DNA from 2 places in the Marinobacter panjinensis genome. Region 2 is predicted to be linked to the other one. Evidence: riboswitches for the same ligand, from Rfam matches in the RefSeq annotation. Region 2 holds a riboswitch; the other holds the start of a gene.

Region 1 (8,293 bases), on a different contig from region 2:
CGTGAGGAAGGGGTTGACCCCAAAGAGTTCGGTATCAAGGTGCTGTTCTTTTCCGGTGAGCCGGGCGGGTCCATTCCGTCCATCCGGGACAAGATCCAGGACATCTACGGCGCTAAGGTGGTTGATTGCGGAACCATGGCCGAGCTGACGCCCTGGATGCACGCCTCTGGCAGTGCCGACACCGAGGGTATGCTGCTGTGGCAGGACATTGTCTACACCGAGGTGGCAGACCCGAATACCAATCGTCGTGTTCCCTACGGCGAGCAGGGCACTCCGATCTATACCCACCTCGAGCGGACTTCCCAACCGATGATCCGCATGGTCTCCGGCGACCTGACTCATTGGGTGATGGAAGACAACCCGTGCGGACGAACCTATCCGCGACTGCCCAAAGGTATCTACGGGCGGATCGACGACATGTTCCAGATACGGGGTGAAAACGTCTACCCCAGCGCCATCGCAGAAGTTCTCGAGGGCCTCGCTGGCTATGGCGGTGAGCACAGAATCATCATCTCACGGGGCGGCTCCATGGATGAGCTGGCAGTCCAGGCAGAATTCGATCAGGAGACCGCGAACAAGGGCCCGGATGCGGTCAAGGCGATGGGAGAACGGGTGGAGGCCGAGCTCAGCCGGGTGCTGGGTGTTCGGGCAAGGGTAGTCATGGTCGAGCCGGATACCTTCCCGCGCACCGATTTCAAGGCTCAGCGTGTCGTTGATGACAGAGACCTGTACCAGAGCCTCAACCAGAAGCGGGGTGGTTGAATGATTAACCGCATACCCTCGATGGAGCTGGCTGAACGGGTTCGTGAGGGACATGTCCGCGCCATCGCCAGGCTTATTACCCGGGTTGAAAGCGGCGGTGACCCCGAGGTTCGCCAGGCTCTGGCCGAACTGTACAAGAGCACCGGCCGCGCCCATGTGGTGGGTATTACCGGTGTTCCGGGAGCGGGCAAATCGACCCTGGTCACACAGCTGGTCCATGAATACCGGGCCAGTGGCCGCACGGTCGGTGTGGTTGCTATCGACCCCTCAAGCCCATTCTCGGGTGGCGCCATCCTCGGTGATCGCATTCGCATGGGAGACCTGGTGTCTGACCCTGGCGTGTTCATCCGCAGCATGGCCACCCGGGGCACCCTGGGTGGCCTGGCCAGACCGGCCCTGGATGCGGTCGACCTCCTGGATGCCGGCGGGTTTGACGTGGTGTTGATCGAAACAGTCGGGGTGGGCCAGGACGAAGTCGATATTGTGCGCGCAGCTCACACTACTGTGGTTGTCAATGCACCCGGGCTGGGTGACGACGTTCAGGCCATCAAGGCAGGGGTGCTGGAAATTGCCGATATCCATGTCGTGAGCAAAGCAGACCGGCCGGACTCCAACAAGACCATTCAGGAACTCAAGGCCATGCTGATGATGAGTCTTGAACCCGGTAAGGATGTCTGGCGGGTGCCAGTGGTGCCCACCAGTTCCGAAAAGCACACCGGCTTCGGCGAGTTGATGGCCGCAATTGACCGCCATGCAGAGCACCTGGAACGAAGTGGCGAAATTACCGAAAGGCGACGCCAGATTGCGTTAACCCGGGTAGTGAAAGTCGCCGAAGAGATCGTCCGGGACAATTTTGCACGTGACAGCAGGTCGCAAACCGAAGAGCTGCTCAAGAAGGTTACCCAGCGCGAACTGGATCCCCATGGAGCCGCGGTGACCTTGTTAAAAGCCATGAAGGAGACGATTCATGAATCACACTGACCAGCATGACTCCGCTGCACTCAAGCATATTGAAAAAGAGTTCAACGAGTGGGAAAAGAACGAGGTTGAGTCGTTTATCAAGCGGGCTCCGGAGAGCCAGTCCGAGTACACCACCGCCTCCGGCATGCCCACGAAGCGCACTTACACGCCGCTGGACCTGAAAAATACGCCGTTCGAGGACATTGGCTTTCCCGGCCAGTACCCGTTCACCCGTGGGCCATACCCCACGATGTATCGCGGCCGGAACTGGACCATGCGCCAGATTGCAGGCTTCGGTACCGCCAGGGAAACCAACGGGCGCTTCAAGTACCTTATCGCCCAGGGGCAGACCGGCCTGTCGATCGATTTCGATATGCCCACACTGATGGGGTATGACTCGAATCACCCGATGAGTCAGGGTGAAGTGGGCCGTGAGGGTGTCGCCATCGATACGCTGGCGGATATGGAGGAGCTGTTCGACGACATCGATCTGACCAAGATATCTGTCTCCATGACGATCAATCCGTCGGCATGGATCCTCTACGCCATGTACATTGCGCTGGCGCAGCAGCGCGGTTATGACCTCAATGACCTGTCGGGCACCATCCAGAACGACATTCTCAAGGAGTACATCGCCCAGAAGGAATGGATCTTCCCGGTGCGGCCGTCGGTTCGCCTGGTCCGTGACTGTATCCAGTACGGATCCGAGAACATGAAGCGGTACAACGCCATCAATATCTCCGGGTACCATATATCGGAAGCCGGCTCGACCGCTGTCCAGGAAGTGGCATACACCATGGCCACCACCATGGAATACGTCAAGACGGCCATCGACGCAGGGGTGGACGTTAATGAGTTCGGGCCCCGTCTCTCGTTCTTCTTCGTGAGCCAGGCAGACTTCTTTGAAGAAATCGCAAAGTTCCGGGCCGCCAGGCGGATATACGCCAAGATCATGCGGGAAAAATTCGGGGCCACGAATCCCGCGGCCAGCCGGCTACGTTTCCACGCGCAAACTGCAGCGGCAACCCTGACCAAGCCACAGTACACGATCAACCCGATCCGTACTGCGCTCCAGGCGCTCTCTGCCGTGCTGGGTGGCGCGCAATCGCTGCATACCAATGGCATGGACGAGGCGTTCGCCATACCCACTGAAGAAGCAATGCGGATTGCACTGCGTACCCAGCAGATCATCGCCTACGAGACCAACATCACCCAGGTTGTAGACCCACTGGGCGGTTCCTACTACGTGGAAAGCCTGACCGACGAGATTGAGCGGGAAGTCTGGAAAATCCTCGATGAGGTTGAAGAACTGGGCGGCACGCTCCAGTGTATCGACGATGGTTACTTCCAGAGAGGCATCTCCGACTCGGCTTATGATTTCGCGCTGCGCAAGGCCAGTGGGGAAAGACCGGTTATCGGCGTTAATATGTTCGTCCAGGAGGAAGAAGATGTTGAAATCGAAACCCATCCCCACGATCCGGAAACAGAGCGCCGTCAGATTGAACGCCTGAACAGGGTCAAGAACAATCGCGATGAGGAAAAGGTCCAGAGCATGCTCAAACAGCTGAAAGAGCAGGCCGAGGATGAATCGGTTAACCTGATGCCTCTCACCATTGAATTGGTCAGAGAGGGCGCTTCAATGGGCGACATTGTGGAAACCCTGAAAGGCATCTGGGGAACCTATCGCGAAAAACCTGTAATCTGACCGGCTTCATTTACTGACTGAAGCGGTTCACGGGAGAAATGAATGGTCAGGCTCACCAAGATCTATACGAAAACCGGAGATAAAGGCGATACCGGCCTCGGCGATGGCAGCCGTGTCGCCAAGCACGATCTGCGTGTGGAAGCCTACGGCACGGTGGATGAGGCCAATGCCGTTATTGGCCTGGCGAGGCTGCATGTGGACGAAGTACTGGATGGAATACTGGCGCGCATCCAGAACGATCTGTTCGATGTGGGTGCGGATCTGTGCACGCCTTTTGCGGAAAACCCGAAATACCCACCACTGAGGCTCGCCGGGGCCAAGACCCTGGAACTTGAGCAGGAAATTGACAAGTTCAACGCGGACATTCCGTCCCTGCGCTCGTTTATTCTGCCGGCGGGTAACCCCGCCGCAACGCACCTTCACCATGCCCGGACAGTAACCCGCCGGGCCGAGCGAATCATTGTTCAGTTGAAGGAAGATCAGGAGATCAGTCAGTCGGTGCTGGAATATATGAACCGCCTGTCTGACCTGCTTTTCGTGCTTGCCCGGCATGCCAATGGCAAGGGAAAAGACGATGTGCTCTGGGTGCCCGGGGAATGATGTCGGGCTGCGTCGGAGGCTCTGACGAATCATGATGCCGGCTCCGGAGCATGGCGGCCGGCTTCGCGCCGCTGCGCGAAAGTGGAAAATCCCGCTGGAACAATGGTTGGACCTCTCCACCGGCATCAATCCGCAGGGGTGGTCCGTTCCGGCAATTCCCGAGGAGGTGTGGCGTCGCTTGCCGGAGCCTGATGATGGTCTGGAACAACGCATCAGACAGTGGGTCGGTGCGCCCGATTCCTCGGCTGGTATTCCGGTTGCCGGCAGCCAGGCGGCGATCCTGGCATTGCCCTGTTTGCGCTCACCGTGCCAGGTAGGTGTGCCTTCGCCGGGTTATCAGGAACACGGGCATTGTTGGGCCTCTGCCGGCCACCGGGTCACGGAAATTGGTAGCAAGCAGGTCGCCAGTAATGACGAGCGTTGGCTTGATGAACTGGACGTGCTGGTCTGGATCAATCCCAACAATCCGACGGGCCAGGCCATCGAGCCTCAGCGGCTGTTGAACTGGCACGATCGTCTTCAACGCCGCGGCGGCTGGCTGATCGTTGATGAGGCTTTCATGGATGCCACGCCGGAACTCAGTGTCGGCTTTGCGACGGGCCGGCCTGGCCTTCTGGTTATGAGGTCGCTGGGCAAGTTTTTCGGCCTGGCGGGTCTCAGGGCCGGGGCTGTTGTCGGCGACCCGGATATTGTAGGTTTGCTGGCGGCCACGCTGGGGCCCTGGTCGATCAGTGGGCCAGCGCGTTTTGTAATGGGTAAGGCGCTGGCAGACCACCAATGGCAGGCCGCGACTGCCGAGCGATTGCACAGCGAAAGCGGGCGACTGTCGGAGTGTCTGGCGTACCATGGCCTGGAGCATTCTACTGGCACCGCGTTGTTCCGGTACGTTCGGCACAGAAGGGCAGCGGAGATTGCATCCGCGCTTGCAGGCGAGGGAATTCTGGTCCGGGAGTTTGAAAATCCCGCGGCGCTGAGATTCGGATTGCCTGGTTCCGAGCGGGATTGGGCGCGTTTTGATCGGGCAATGTATTTAAAGGATGTTTATTGATTTAGCCCTGAGGGGCTGATAGGTTGACCACCGAAAAAATGTATACCGTATTCAGGTAACGCTTTTTCGCGGTATCGCCGCAGAAAAGCTTAAAACGGGAAGTCGGTTAAAGTCCGACGCTGCCCCCGCAACGGTAAGCGAGCTAAAGGCAATCGTAAAAGCCACTGTGCAAGATGCATGGGAAGGTGATTGCCCCGGATCAGACACCAAGGCTGATCCACTCGCAAGCCCGGAGACCGGCCTGAATACACACCGGAAGTTGCGGAGGGCGACGGCGGTGGGTGAGTTGTGTCGGTTTTACACCTGTACACTGACTCGTATCCTGCCTCCCCCAGACTCACTCTCAAGCTCCGCAACATAATAAACGCCATGCGGGTGCGCGTGGTTCAAAAGCGAGTGCTGATTATGGGTTTTTCGAAGACCATGCCGGTCCTGTTGTCCGGCCTCCCCGTTGTATTCCTGCCCGTTTGCTCGGCCCTGGCCGACGAAGGAAATATGGCCCCCGAGCTTGATCCGATCGTAGTAACCGCCACGCTCGGCCCCAAGACCCGGGGGGAAAGCGATTCCTCGGTCACCGTGATCGACAGCGAAGCCATCGAGCGCCTCCAGCCCCAGACCTTTGATGAGCTTCTTGTAGGCCAGCCGGGCCTGGACATTGTCAGCAATGGCTCCTTCGGCAAGAACACCAGCGTTTATACCCGCGGAACCGGTAGCGAGTCCACCGTGTTCCTTGTGGACGGTGTGCGTTTGCGCTCGGCCACCAGTGGCGGTGCCGCCTGGCAGTATTTTCCGCCGCAGATGTTGGAGCGCGTCGAAATCGTGCGCGGTTCGCGCAGCAACCTTTACGGCGCCGATGCGGTAGGCGGTGTCGTCCAGGGCTTTACCCACAGCGCCCCGACAGGTCGCAAAGGCTGGGTCCAGGCAGGTGGCGGCAATTTCAACACCCAGGAGTACCAGGCCGGAGCAGCGGGTACCGAGGGACGGATGAAATACAGCTTCAGTGCAAACCATTTGGAGACCGACGGTACCGCCATTGTTGAGGGCGGGGAAGACAAGAGCTTTCGCAACAGCTCTGCGCTCGGATCCGTAGCCCACCAGTTTGATTCGGGTGGCGAGGCCGGCATGGTTTTCATGCGGTCCCAGGGCAATTCCGAATTCGAGGGCGGTGATACGGACTTCGCCATTCAGACCGTCGGTTTCCGCCTGGATACTCCTGTCAGCAACTATTGGCGCAGCCGAATCCTGCTAGCCGAATCACGTGACGAATCTGACAATCGCGATACCTTCGGCGACAGCACGTTCGATACCAGGACCCGCAGCGCCCGTTGGGAAAACCAGCTCAGTGGCGGCCGTCACGAGTACATCGTCGGTGGTGAGTTGCTGGTGGATGAAGTGGAAAGCACCACCGACTTTGACGAAACCAGCCGCACCAACGCCGCCATTTTTGGGCAGGCCCTGCTGAATTTCGGTCCCACCGATTTTCAACTGAGCCTGCGGGCGGATGACAATGAGGCTTTTGGTCGGGAGGAAACGGGCGCCGCCGCCATGGGCATTGATCTGGACCGGAATCATCGGGCCCGGGTGAGCTACAGCACCTCGTTCCGCGCGCCTACCTTTAATGATCTTTACTTTCCCGGATTCGGTAATGCCGATCTGCAACCGGAAACCGCCGGCAGCGTAGAGCTGGGCGTTGGCGGTAATTACGCTCATTGGTTCTGGGATGCCGCGATTTATCAGACTGACGCCGATGACCTGATCGTGTTTACCCTTCAAGATGGCCGCTTTGCTCCGTTTAACGTTGACGAGGCTCGAATCCGGGGTATCGAGCTGAGTGCTGGTCTGGAGCTGGATGAATGGATCCTGCAGGCTGGTGCCTCAGTCACTGACCCCCGCAACCGGGAGACCGATAACCGAATTCGTCGTCGCAGCGCCCAGCAGTTCCGGGTTGATGTCGATCGCGCCTTTGGACAGGTGTCCGTGGGAACAACGGTAAAAGGTCAGGGCTACCGCTATGACGACGCCGACAACGATGAGCGCATTGCAGGCTTTGCCACCTGGGATCTGCGGGCCAAATGGCAGATCGATAGCCATTGGACGACCAATATCACCGTGGACAACGTGTTGGATCGAGAGTACACCACCGCACTCCGGGTAGACGGGAGTGAATACATTTCCGCAGGCCGCACAGCGATGCTGACCATACGCTACGACATCTGACAGGCTATGGAGATATAAGGGCATGATGAAAAAACCGGTATCCGGATTGCTCCTGGGCCTGGCATTTCTGCTCTCGATCCCGGCATTCGGCGCCACCGTGGTTGGCGTGGTGTCCGAGCGATCGGCGGCAGAAATGGCCGCAGGCGCGGAGCGCTTTCTGGCAGCTCACCCGGATCACGAAGTTATCCTGCGGACGCCGGAACAGCTGGCCCGCCTGGACAGCCAGGCGCTCGAAGAGCTGTTTGGGCGGGCCGATGTACTGCTGCTGGCCGCGGTTTTCGGTGATCAGGTAGGCCGGCTGGAACAGACGGTTCGGAACCTGACAAAAGAGCGGCAGTTTCCGATACTGGCCGTTAACGGCGACCGTTCGCTGACTCGCCTGTCGCGGTTGGAGGGCCGGGCGGTGCTGGACGGGCTGGATGCCTCCGCCCTCAACGATCTGATGAAAGCTCCGGACCCGGGGGCTGACGTGGATGCTCACCGGACAAGCTTGCGTCACCAGTTTCCACAACAGGTCCCGTGGCTGGAAGGGCGAGCCCTTTATCAGGGGCGTACCCCGCACCACCTGGACGCCCTCTTGCGCTGGTTGCTGGTGCAGACAGGTCATGATCTGTCAGTACCTGAGCTGCCGCCCCGGGCATTGATTCGCTATTACCGCAATGGGGAGGCGACAGATAATCCGGCGGACCTGAGGCTGCAGTCCGGACCGGTGGTCACCCTGCTGGATCTGGACAGCGGTGATCGCCCGGGAGACCGGGCGCTGCTGGATGCAACCTGTGCCGCCCTGGAATCCAGGGGTATCCAGTGTTTTGCCATCCTGTCCCGCTGGGGCGGCGCCAGCCTAGAGGCCATTCGCTCACTGGATGAGGTTGTTGCCCCGGCGACGCTCTCAGGCATCATCAGCCTTCAGGACTTTACCGTCGGGGGTGGCGAGGGCCGCCGCCAGGTCACTGCGGAGCTCACCCGGCTGGATATTCCGGTGATCAAGGGCTTGCGACTGG
Region 2 (8,293 bases):
CCTGGACGCGCTGACCGTTACCGCCGTGATCATCAGCGTCGCCGTGGGCTTCTATTCGGTGTACCACAAGGTGGCATCGGGCAAGGGCTACCAACACAAGGACCATAACGCCAACAGCGATGAACAGGTGATTGAGCTGCATCGCGAAGACCTGGACAGGTTCCGGGCATTCCTGCGCAGTCTGCTGATGCACGGTGCCATTGGAACCGCGCTGGGCGGGGTGGCCACCATGGTGGGCGAGCCCCAGAACCTGTTGATCGCCAAGGTAGTGGGCTGGGACTTTGCCAGCTTCTTTTTGCATATGGCGCCGGTCAGCCTGCCGGTGCTGGCTGCAGGTCTGACTACTTGCTGGGCGCTGGAAAAGCTGCGCTGGTTTGGCTATGGCGCCCGCCTGCCGAAACCGGTGCGCCAGGTGCTGGAGGAATTTGCCGACAACGAACGTACCAAGCGGACCAAGGCCGACCAGGCTGCATTGTGGGTGCAGGCAATGGCTGCACTGATTCTGGTTGTCGGCCTGGCCTTCCACCTGGCGGAGGTGGGGCTGATTGGTCTTCTGGTGATCATCCTTATCACCTCGTTCACCGGCGTTACCGACGAGCATCAGATCGGCAAGGCATTCCAGGAATCCCTGCCCTTTACCTCGCTGCTGGTGGTGTTCTTTGCCATCGTCGCCGTCATTCACGAACAGCACCTGTTCAAGCCGATCATCGATTTTGTGCTCAGCCTGCCAAAGGACCAGCAGCCGGGCATGTTCTTTATCGCCAACGGACTGCTGTCGATGATCAGCGATAACGTTTTTGTGGCTACGGTGTACATCAGCGAAATCAAACAGGCACTGGATGCCGGCAGTATCGACTACGATCACTTCCAGGAACTGGCCATTGCTATTAACACGGGTACCAACCTGCCCAGTGTCGCCACGCCGAACGGACAGGCGGCGTTCCTGTTCCTGCTGACGTCTGCCATTGCGCCCTTGGTGCGTTTATCCTACGGACGTATGGTGATCATGGCATTTCCCTACACGATCGTGATGGGTGCTGTAGGCCTGTTCAGCGTCATCAACCTGGTTTAGAGCCAGCAGCAGCTCGTGCTATCGGAAATTGTTGCCTTGCGGACAGTGCATTCCTGTGCAGGTCTGTTACTCTTTTTGGAGTGGTAACAAGACAATGGCCAGCGGCAACGATGATAATAACAGCCCGAATCCGGACCAAGCTTTCTTGCGATTTCCTGTATTGCGGGTGGGATTCGATTACCCGCCCATTGGCCTTTGCATTATTGGTTTCCCTTTGCCTCGCTGTTCTTGCCGGCCCTGCTCAGGCCCAGCCGACCCGCGACACCCTGATAGTGGGTTATGTGGATGTACCTCCCCTGACTTATGAGGGTATCGATGGCCGTGCCGAGGGCGTGTTTATCGATCTGACTCGCCGCGTGGCGAACGAAGCAGGATACGATGTGAATTTCCGTTACCTTCCTGTGAGTCGTGCCTATTATTACCTTCGCACGGGCGGCATCGACATATGGCCCGGTGTTACCGACGTACCTGCCCTTGAAGGCGAAGTTCTGGAGACTTTTGTAAGCCCGCTGCCATTCACGCTCAGTGTCTGGGGAATGGAGAATATGCCGCCGGTTTCGCACTTCGACGATCTGAAGGACAAAACCCTGATTCTTATTTCCGGCTACACCTATGGTGGCATGGCTGACCATCTGGCACGCACCCCTGGCATATCGATCACCGAAGCGCCCAACCACCAGGCGGCCGTGGCAATGCTGAACCGAGGGCGGGGCGACTATCTGCTGGATTATCAGGACCCGGTAAACGCCGTGCTGGAGGAATTTCCGATCCGCGGTATTCGCGAGTACCCCGTGCGCACCCGGAATGCTGCCTGGGTGTTCTCGCTGGCTAATCCGAGAAGCGCTCAGTTGCGGAACGAGTTTGATGATGCCTACCTGCGTCTTGCCGAACGCGGGGAGGTTCCGAAACCCAGGGTTTTGAACGGAGGATTTCAGCTTCCGGGATTGGCCGATCTGCTTCAGGGCCTGATCAACTGAACGTCGCCGTACCAGGCAGTAGCGGATTCCCCGGTGTTGTCGGAATCCGACATGATGGCAACCCCCGCCAGCTTGGGTGGTTTGCGGCCAAAGGCCTCTTTATAATCCGCCACAATATCCCGCTCCACGGTAACCCAGCTGCCGGTCGTGTCCGCCCCGGAATTCACCGCCACCATCATCGTGGTATCGGTGAAGGGATTGGCGACCATTTCTCCCACCGGCAACTGATTGGCCCAGATATAGTTCAGGGCGTTACCCGGTAGTTCCTCACCGAACACCACCTCCACCGCCTTGCGCCTGGCGCGCTCAAAAAAGCCGGCTTCTTCGGGCTCGAATTCAAACGCCACGTAGATGCGGGCGGGGTAGTCATCACCGTCCTTTCTGCGGGCGTCGCCCTGTTCAAACACATTCGACACCTTCCAGCGCCAGCGCAGGATCAGCGAGTCCCCGGGTTCCACCGATACGCGAGCAATGAGCCCGGAGGCGCTGTCGTCAGTGGTAGCTTCGACAACCTGTTCGCCGTTGTCGTCAACCAGCTGGTAGCGGCTATGGCGGTCGATATTGGGAAATTCCAGCGGCTCCCAGCCATCCTCCAGAGACGTCATCTCAGAAAATGGTGTTATCAGCGAGTTGTCCGCGTTGTCTGCGTGCACCTGCGCCAGTGACATGGACAGGATCAGGGATGCCAGTAAGTATCTGCATGCGTGGTTCATGGTGCCCTCCCGAGGTTCCGATTACTGACCGGCAACCGGTTTAAAAGTGCCTTGTCGTCATTGATATTACTGTATATAGTGTTTTTTTCCTTGGTTAAGTACCAGATATGGTACCGGGAATCCGGTGAGAATCCGGAACTGACGCGCAGCGGTATTGGGGAACAAGCGTGGCACACAGACACTGGTTAACACCGGGAAGTCGCCACGCAAGGTCGAACCACACGGTTCACGCCCCTGAGTCCGAAGACCTGCCAGGGATACAACTGCACCTTCGCGTATAGGGTGAGCAGAATCGTAAAACCGTAGGTCGGATTAGCGAAGCGTAATCCGACAAACATGGTTTATGCGGGCACCAATGTCGGATTACGCTTCGCTAATCCGACCTACGTGTACCGACGTTTACCCCGTTTATACGGTGATATGCCCTCCGATTCTCTCTGCCTGCGCGAAGGACATGGAAACAACGCGTATTCAGGAGAACCGACATGTCCACCTCCCTGGCCGAGCCCGGCCAATCAGCCACATCCAGCACCGCCTCCCTGCAGGTTATTAAACGCAACGGAACCCTGGTTGGATTTGATCCTGCCAAAATCAGCGTGGCCGTCACCAAGGCTTTCCTTGCCGTGGAAGGTGACGAAGCCGCCGGCTCAGCCCGCATTCACGATGCTGTGGAGCGTGTCACCCGGCAGGTCATCCAGGCCATCAGCCGCCGCCTGAAAGCGGGTGGCAAGGTACACATCGAAGACATCCAGGACCAGGTAGAACTGGCGTTGATGCGGGCGGAGGAACAGAAAGTTGCCCGCGCCTACGTACTCTACCGCGAAGCCCATGCCCAGGAGCGTGCCAGCCTGGCACCGGTGGAAGCCCACCCCACGCTGACGGTAAAAAAAGCCAACGGTGAAGTGGCACCGCTGGACCTGGGGCTGATGAAAGTCCAGGTGGAACACGCCAGTCGGGGATTGGAGGGTATTAACGGCGAATCCCTGGTGGCAGGAGCGCTGCGGAACCTGTACGACGGCATTGCCGAGAAAGAAGTCATCTCCGCCCTGATCATGACCGCCCGCGGCCGCATTGAGCAGGAGCCGGATTACAGCGCGGTGACCGCTCGCCTGTTGCTGGAACAACTACGGCTGGAAACTGCCAGCGCCCTGGATCTGCCTGCCAGTCGGCCGCTGGCAGAGATTTATCCACAGGCCCTGAGCGCGTTTATTGACCAGGGCATCCGCGATGAATTGCTGGATGAGGCCATGGCGACGTTTGATCTGGAACAACTGGGCGCTGCCCTGAAGCCGGAGCGGGACTACCAGTTCGGTTTCCTTGGCCTGCAGACCCTCTACGACCGCTACTTCGTGAAACGGAACGATGCCCGGCTGGAACTGCCCCAGGTATTTTTCATGCGCGTCGCCATGGGCCTGGCCCTGAAGGAGGACGATCCAAACGCCCGCGCCATCGACTTCTATGACCTGTTGTCTTCCTTTGATTACATGGCTTCCACGCCAACCCTGTTTAACAGCGGCACACAGCATTCCCAGCTGTCCTCCTGTTATCTCACCACCGTGCAGGACGATCTGGAAGGTATCTACGGCAGCATCCGCGACAACGCCATGCTGTCGAAATGGGCTGGCGGACTGGGCAACGACTGGACGCCGGTTCGCGCCATGGGCTCCCACATCAAAGGCACCAACGGCAGCAGCCAGGGCGTGGTGCCGTTCCTGAAAGTGGTGAACGACACTGCCGTGGCGGTCAACCAGGGCGGCAAACGCAAGGGCGCGGTGTGCGCCTATCTGGAAAGCTGGCACCTGGATATCGAGGAATTCCTGGAACTGCGCAAGAACACCGGCGACGAACGCCGCCGCACTCACGATATGAACACCGCCAACTGGGTGCCGGATCTGCTCATCGAGCGCATGCGCGAAGACAAAGACTGGACCCTGTTCTCCCCGAACGACGTACCGGATCTTCACGATCTCTATGGCAATGCTTTCCGTGAGTGCTACGAGCACTACGAGGCGCTGGCGGAGCAGGGTAAAATCACGCTGTCAAAGAAGATCCCCGCCAAACAGCTCTGGCGCAAGATGCTGACGGTGCTGTTCGAGACCGGCCATCCCTGGATCACCTTCAAAGACCCCTGCAACCTGCGCTCACCCCAGCAGCACCGGGGCGTGGTGCACAGCTCGAACCTGTGTACCGAAATCACCCTGAACACCAGCGCCGACGAAATCGCCGTGTGCAATCTGGGCTCCGTCAACCTCGCCGCCCATATCCGTGATGGCGGGCTGGACCTGCAGCGCCTGGAACGCACGGTGAACACCGCGGTGCGCATGCTCGACAACGTTGTTGATATCAACTACTACGCCGTACCCCAGGCCAGGAACTCCAACCTCAAGCACCGCCCGGTGGGCCTGGGGCTGATGGGCTTCCAGGACGCGCTTTATCAGCTCAACCTGCCCTACACCAGCCCGGAAGCGGTGGAATTTGCCGACGTGGCCATGGAACAGATCAGTTACTTCGCCATTCGCGCCTCCGCAACCCTGGCTGGCGAACGTGGTGCCTATGAGACCTATGAAGGCTCCCTCTGGCAACAAGGCATCCTGCCCATCGATTCCATTAACCTGCTGAAAAAAAACCGCCGTGACGGGGATCTGAGTCTTAACACCGACAGCCGCCTGGACTGGGCCCCGGTGCGGGAGCTGATTGCCAGGAACGGCATGCGCAACAGCAATGTCATGGCCATTGCACCGACGGCGACCATCTCCAACATCGTGGGGGTGTCCCAGTCGATCGAACCGGCGTACCAGAACCTGTTCGTGAAATCGAACCTCTCCGGCGAGTTCACCGTGGTGAACCCTTCCCTGGTGCGTGACCTCAAGGCCGAAGGCCTATGGGACAACGTGATGGTCAACGACCTCAAATACTTCGACGGCAGCGTGCAGCAGATCGACCGCATTCCCGATGAACTGAAAGCCCGCTACGCCACCGCGTTCGAAATCGACCCCCGATGGCTGGTGGAAGCCGCCGCAAGACGCCAGAAATGGCTCGACCAGGCCCAGAGCCTGAATCTGTACATGGCCGAACCCAGTGGCAGGAAGCTGGATGCGCTGTATCAGCTGGCCTGGGAACGGGGCCTGAAGACCACCTATTACCTGCGCTCGTTGGGCGCCACCGGTGCAGAAAAGACCGCCCCGGTAGCGGCGCCGCAGCCGCAGGTGTGCAGTATTGACGAGCCGGATTGCGAAGCCTGCCAGTAGTTCTCCAGTAAATGTAGGTCGGATTAGCGAAGCGTAATCCGACCTACGAAAAACAAATTCAGAGGTAAGACACATGCTCAACTGGGACGACGAACCAACCACCCAAACCACCCCCCAAGGCCCGGCCCCCGTCAATGCCGACGACAAACGAGTGGTCAACGGCGAGACCGATATCAACCAGCTCGCCCCGTTCAAGTACCCCTGGGCCTGGGAGTACTTCATGAACGCCAACAAGAACCACTGGACGCCGCTGGACGTCAACATGGCTCAGGACGTTCACGACTATCACCACCGCCTGTCCGCGCCTGAAAAACACGTTTATGAGAACGTGCTGGCCTACCTCACCACCTCCGACATCCTCGCCATGCGCAACATCGGCCTGGCGGTGATGGAGAAAATGAGCGCGCCTGAGTTGCAGATCTACCAGGCCCGGCAGGTGTACGAGGAAGCCATGCATACCTGGGCCTACCAGCACTGCATCGAAACTCTCAACCTCGACCAGAGCGAAATCTACAACCGCTACCGCGTGGTGCCCGCCATCAACGGCAAGATCCAGATGGCCAACCGGCGCCTGGACGCCGCCATGCGCTCCGACCTGAACCTGCGCAACCGGGACGACCTGCAGGAATTCATCATGTCCTATCTGTTCTTCGCAGCGGTCTTCGAGGGCGCCTGGTTCTACAACGGCTTCAGCCCCATCTTTGCGCTGCAGCGCCGCGGGCTGATGCGGGGTACCGGTGAGCAGCTGCAGTACATCCTGCGAGACGAGGCCATGCACTTCTCCTTCGGCCTGAAAGTGGTCAACCAGATCCTCGAAGAGGAAAACATCACCCTCGATCCGAAAGCCGTCAGAGACATGTGGGACGAGTCCGAGGCCGCCGAAACCGCCTACGCCAACTACATTCTGCGCGACCCCATCCTCGGCTACTCCGCCGAGTACCACAGCGAACAATTCCGCTTTGTGGCTAATCGTCGTGCCAGAACCGTGGGCCTGGAAGAGCCGTTCCCGGGGGCGAAGAACGTGTCGCCCTGGCTGGATGAGCAGGCTACCATGCGTAAGGAGAAGAACTTTTTTGAAACCCGGGTGATCGAGTACCAGACCGGGGCACAACTGGAGTGGTAGCCGGACAGGTTCCGGTCAGAATGGTATGAAGTTGATTGAAGGCAGCCTGTGTCCACTGGCGCCGCTGCGCTTTCTGTGCGACGAGATGTTGATCAACGTGGCGCAGTGGCTGCGGGTGGCCGGGTACGATACCTCCTTGCCTGCCCCGGGCTCGCCAGACAGGCAACTGGTGGATTGCTCCCGCGCGGAGCAGCGATGGCTGGTTACCGCGGATGCGGACCTGCTGGAGTTTGCCTGCGCGCCTTTCTATGTGCTGTTTCTGTCGGGTCGGGATGACCAGGCCCGGCTGAGGGAGCTGACTCTCCGGCTGGACCTGGATTGGTGCCTGGCCCCGTTCAGCCGCTGCAAAAACTGCAATACCCCACTGCACACAGCCAGCGAGCGGGAGAAGCAGCTCTTTCACCCGGGACCGGGTGGGGTAAGCAATGATACGGTATGGGCGTGTGTCACCTGTCGTCAGCTTTACTGGGAAGGCAGTCACGTCCGGCGTATGCGCAGCAGGCTGGAAGCAATGAACGCCTGGCGGGACTCACATTGATCATGCATAAGGACGAAGCGAGATGACTGAATACTTTATCCAGGCGTTTATCTATCTGACCGCTGCGGTTATTGCAGTGCCGATGGCAAAACGTCTGGGGCTCGGGTCTGTGCTTGGCTATCTGGTCGCCGGTGTGGTGATTGGGCCTGTGACAGGGCTGGTGGGACAGGAAACCGCCACCATTCAGCACTTCGCCGAGTTTGGCGTGGTGATGATGCTGTTCCTGGTGGGTATGGAGCTGGACCCGAAATCTCTCTGGGCCATGCGTGTCCGATTGCTCGGGCTTGGTGGCCTGCAAGTGGTGCTGACTTCTGGCGCCGGTATGGTCATCGCCTGGTGGTTGGGGTTGCCCTGGCAAACTACCATTGCAGTGGGGCTGATCTTTTCCCTGTCTTCCACCGCTATTGTCCTGCAAACCCTCAACGAGAAAGGGCTCAGCAAGACAGAGGGAGGTCGTGGTGCCTTCTCGGTGCTGTTGTTCCAGGACATCGCCGTTATTCCCATGCTCGCTGTCATTCCTCTGCTAACGGTGACCGGCCTTGCGGCTGTTGGCGCGTCTGAAGCGGATTCTCACAGCGCTTTCAGCCTGGTGGCGGACCTGCCGGGCTGGGCTCATGCGTTG

The links. Region 2 has a riboswitch for cobalamin ahead of FDP08_RS12490 (ribonucleoside-diphosphate reductase subunit alpha). Riboswitches for the same ligand answer to the same signal wherever they lie in the genome.
Region 1: linked by a shared signal. The riboswitch ahead of FDP08_RS19215 (TonB-dependent receptor plug domain-containing protein) and the one ahead of FDP08_RS12490 (ribonucleoside-diphosphate reductase subunit alpha) in region 2 are both predicted to bind cobalamin.

The regions. Positions count from the first base shown of each region.
Region 1 is NZ_SZYH01000002.1:634,096-642,388, forward strand. Features, by position in the region: gene FDP08_RS19190 (phenylacetate--CoA ligase family protein) at 1-762, shown strand, start outside; gene meaB (methylmalonyl Co-A mutase-associated GTPase MeaB) at 763-1,743, shown strand; gene FDP08_RS19200 (methylmalonyl-CoA mutase family protein) at 1,730-3,427, shown strand; gene FDP08_RS19205 (cob(I)yrinic acid a,c-diamide adenosyltransferase) at 3,470-4,027, shown strand; gene cobD (threonine-phosphate decarboxylase CobD) at 4,059-5,075, shown strand; cobalamin riboswitch at 5,112-5,334, shown strand; gene FDP08_RS19215 (TonB-dependent receptor plug domain-containing protein) at 5,481-7,292, shown strand; gene FDP08_RS19220 (cobaltochelatase subunit CobN) at 7,315-8,293, shown strand, end outside.
Region 2 is NZ_SZYH01000001.1:2,712,400-2,720,692, reverse strand. Features, by position in the region: gene nhaB (sodium/proton antiporter NhaB) at 1-1,072, shown strand, start outside; gene FDP08_RS12500 (substrate-binding periplasmic protein) at 1,183-2,049, shown strand; gene FDP08_RS12495 (DUF3047 domain-containing protein) at 2,031-2,762, opposite strand; cobalamin riboswitch at 2,837-3,032, shown strand; gene FDP08_RS12490 (ribonucleoside-diphosphate reductase subunit alpha) at 3,248-6,010, shown strand; gene FDP08_RS12485 (ribonucleotide-diphosphate reductase subunit beta) at 6,084-7,133, shown strand; gene FDP08_RS12480 (Mut7-C RNAse domain-containing protein) at 7,159-7,671, shown strand; gene FDP08_RS12475 (monovalent cation:proton antiporter-2 (CPA2) family protein) at 7,694-8,293, shown strand, end outside.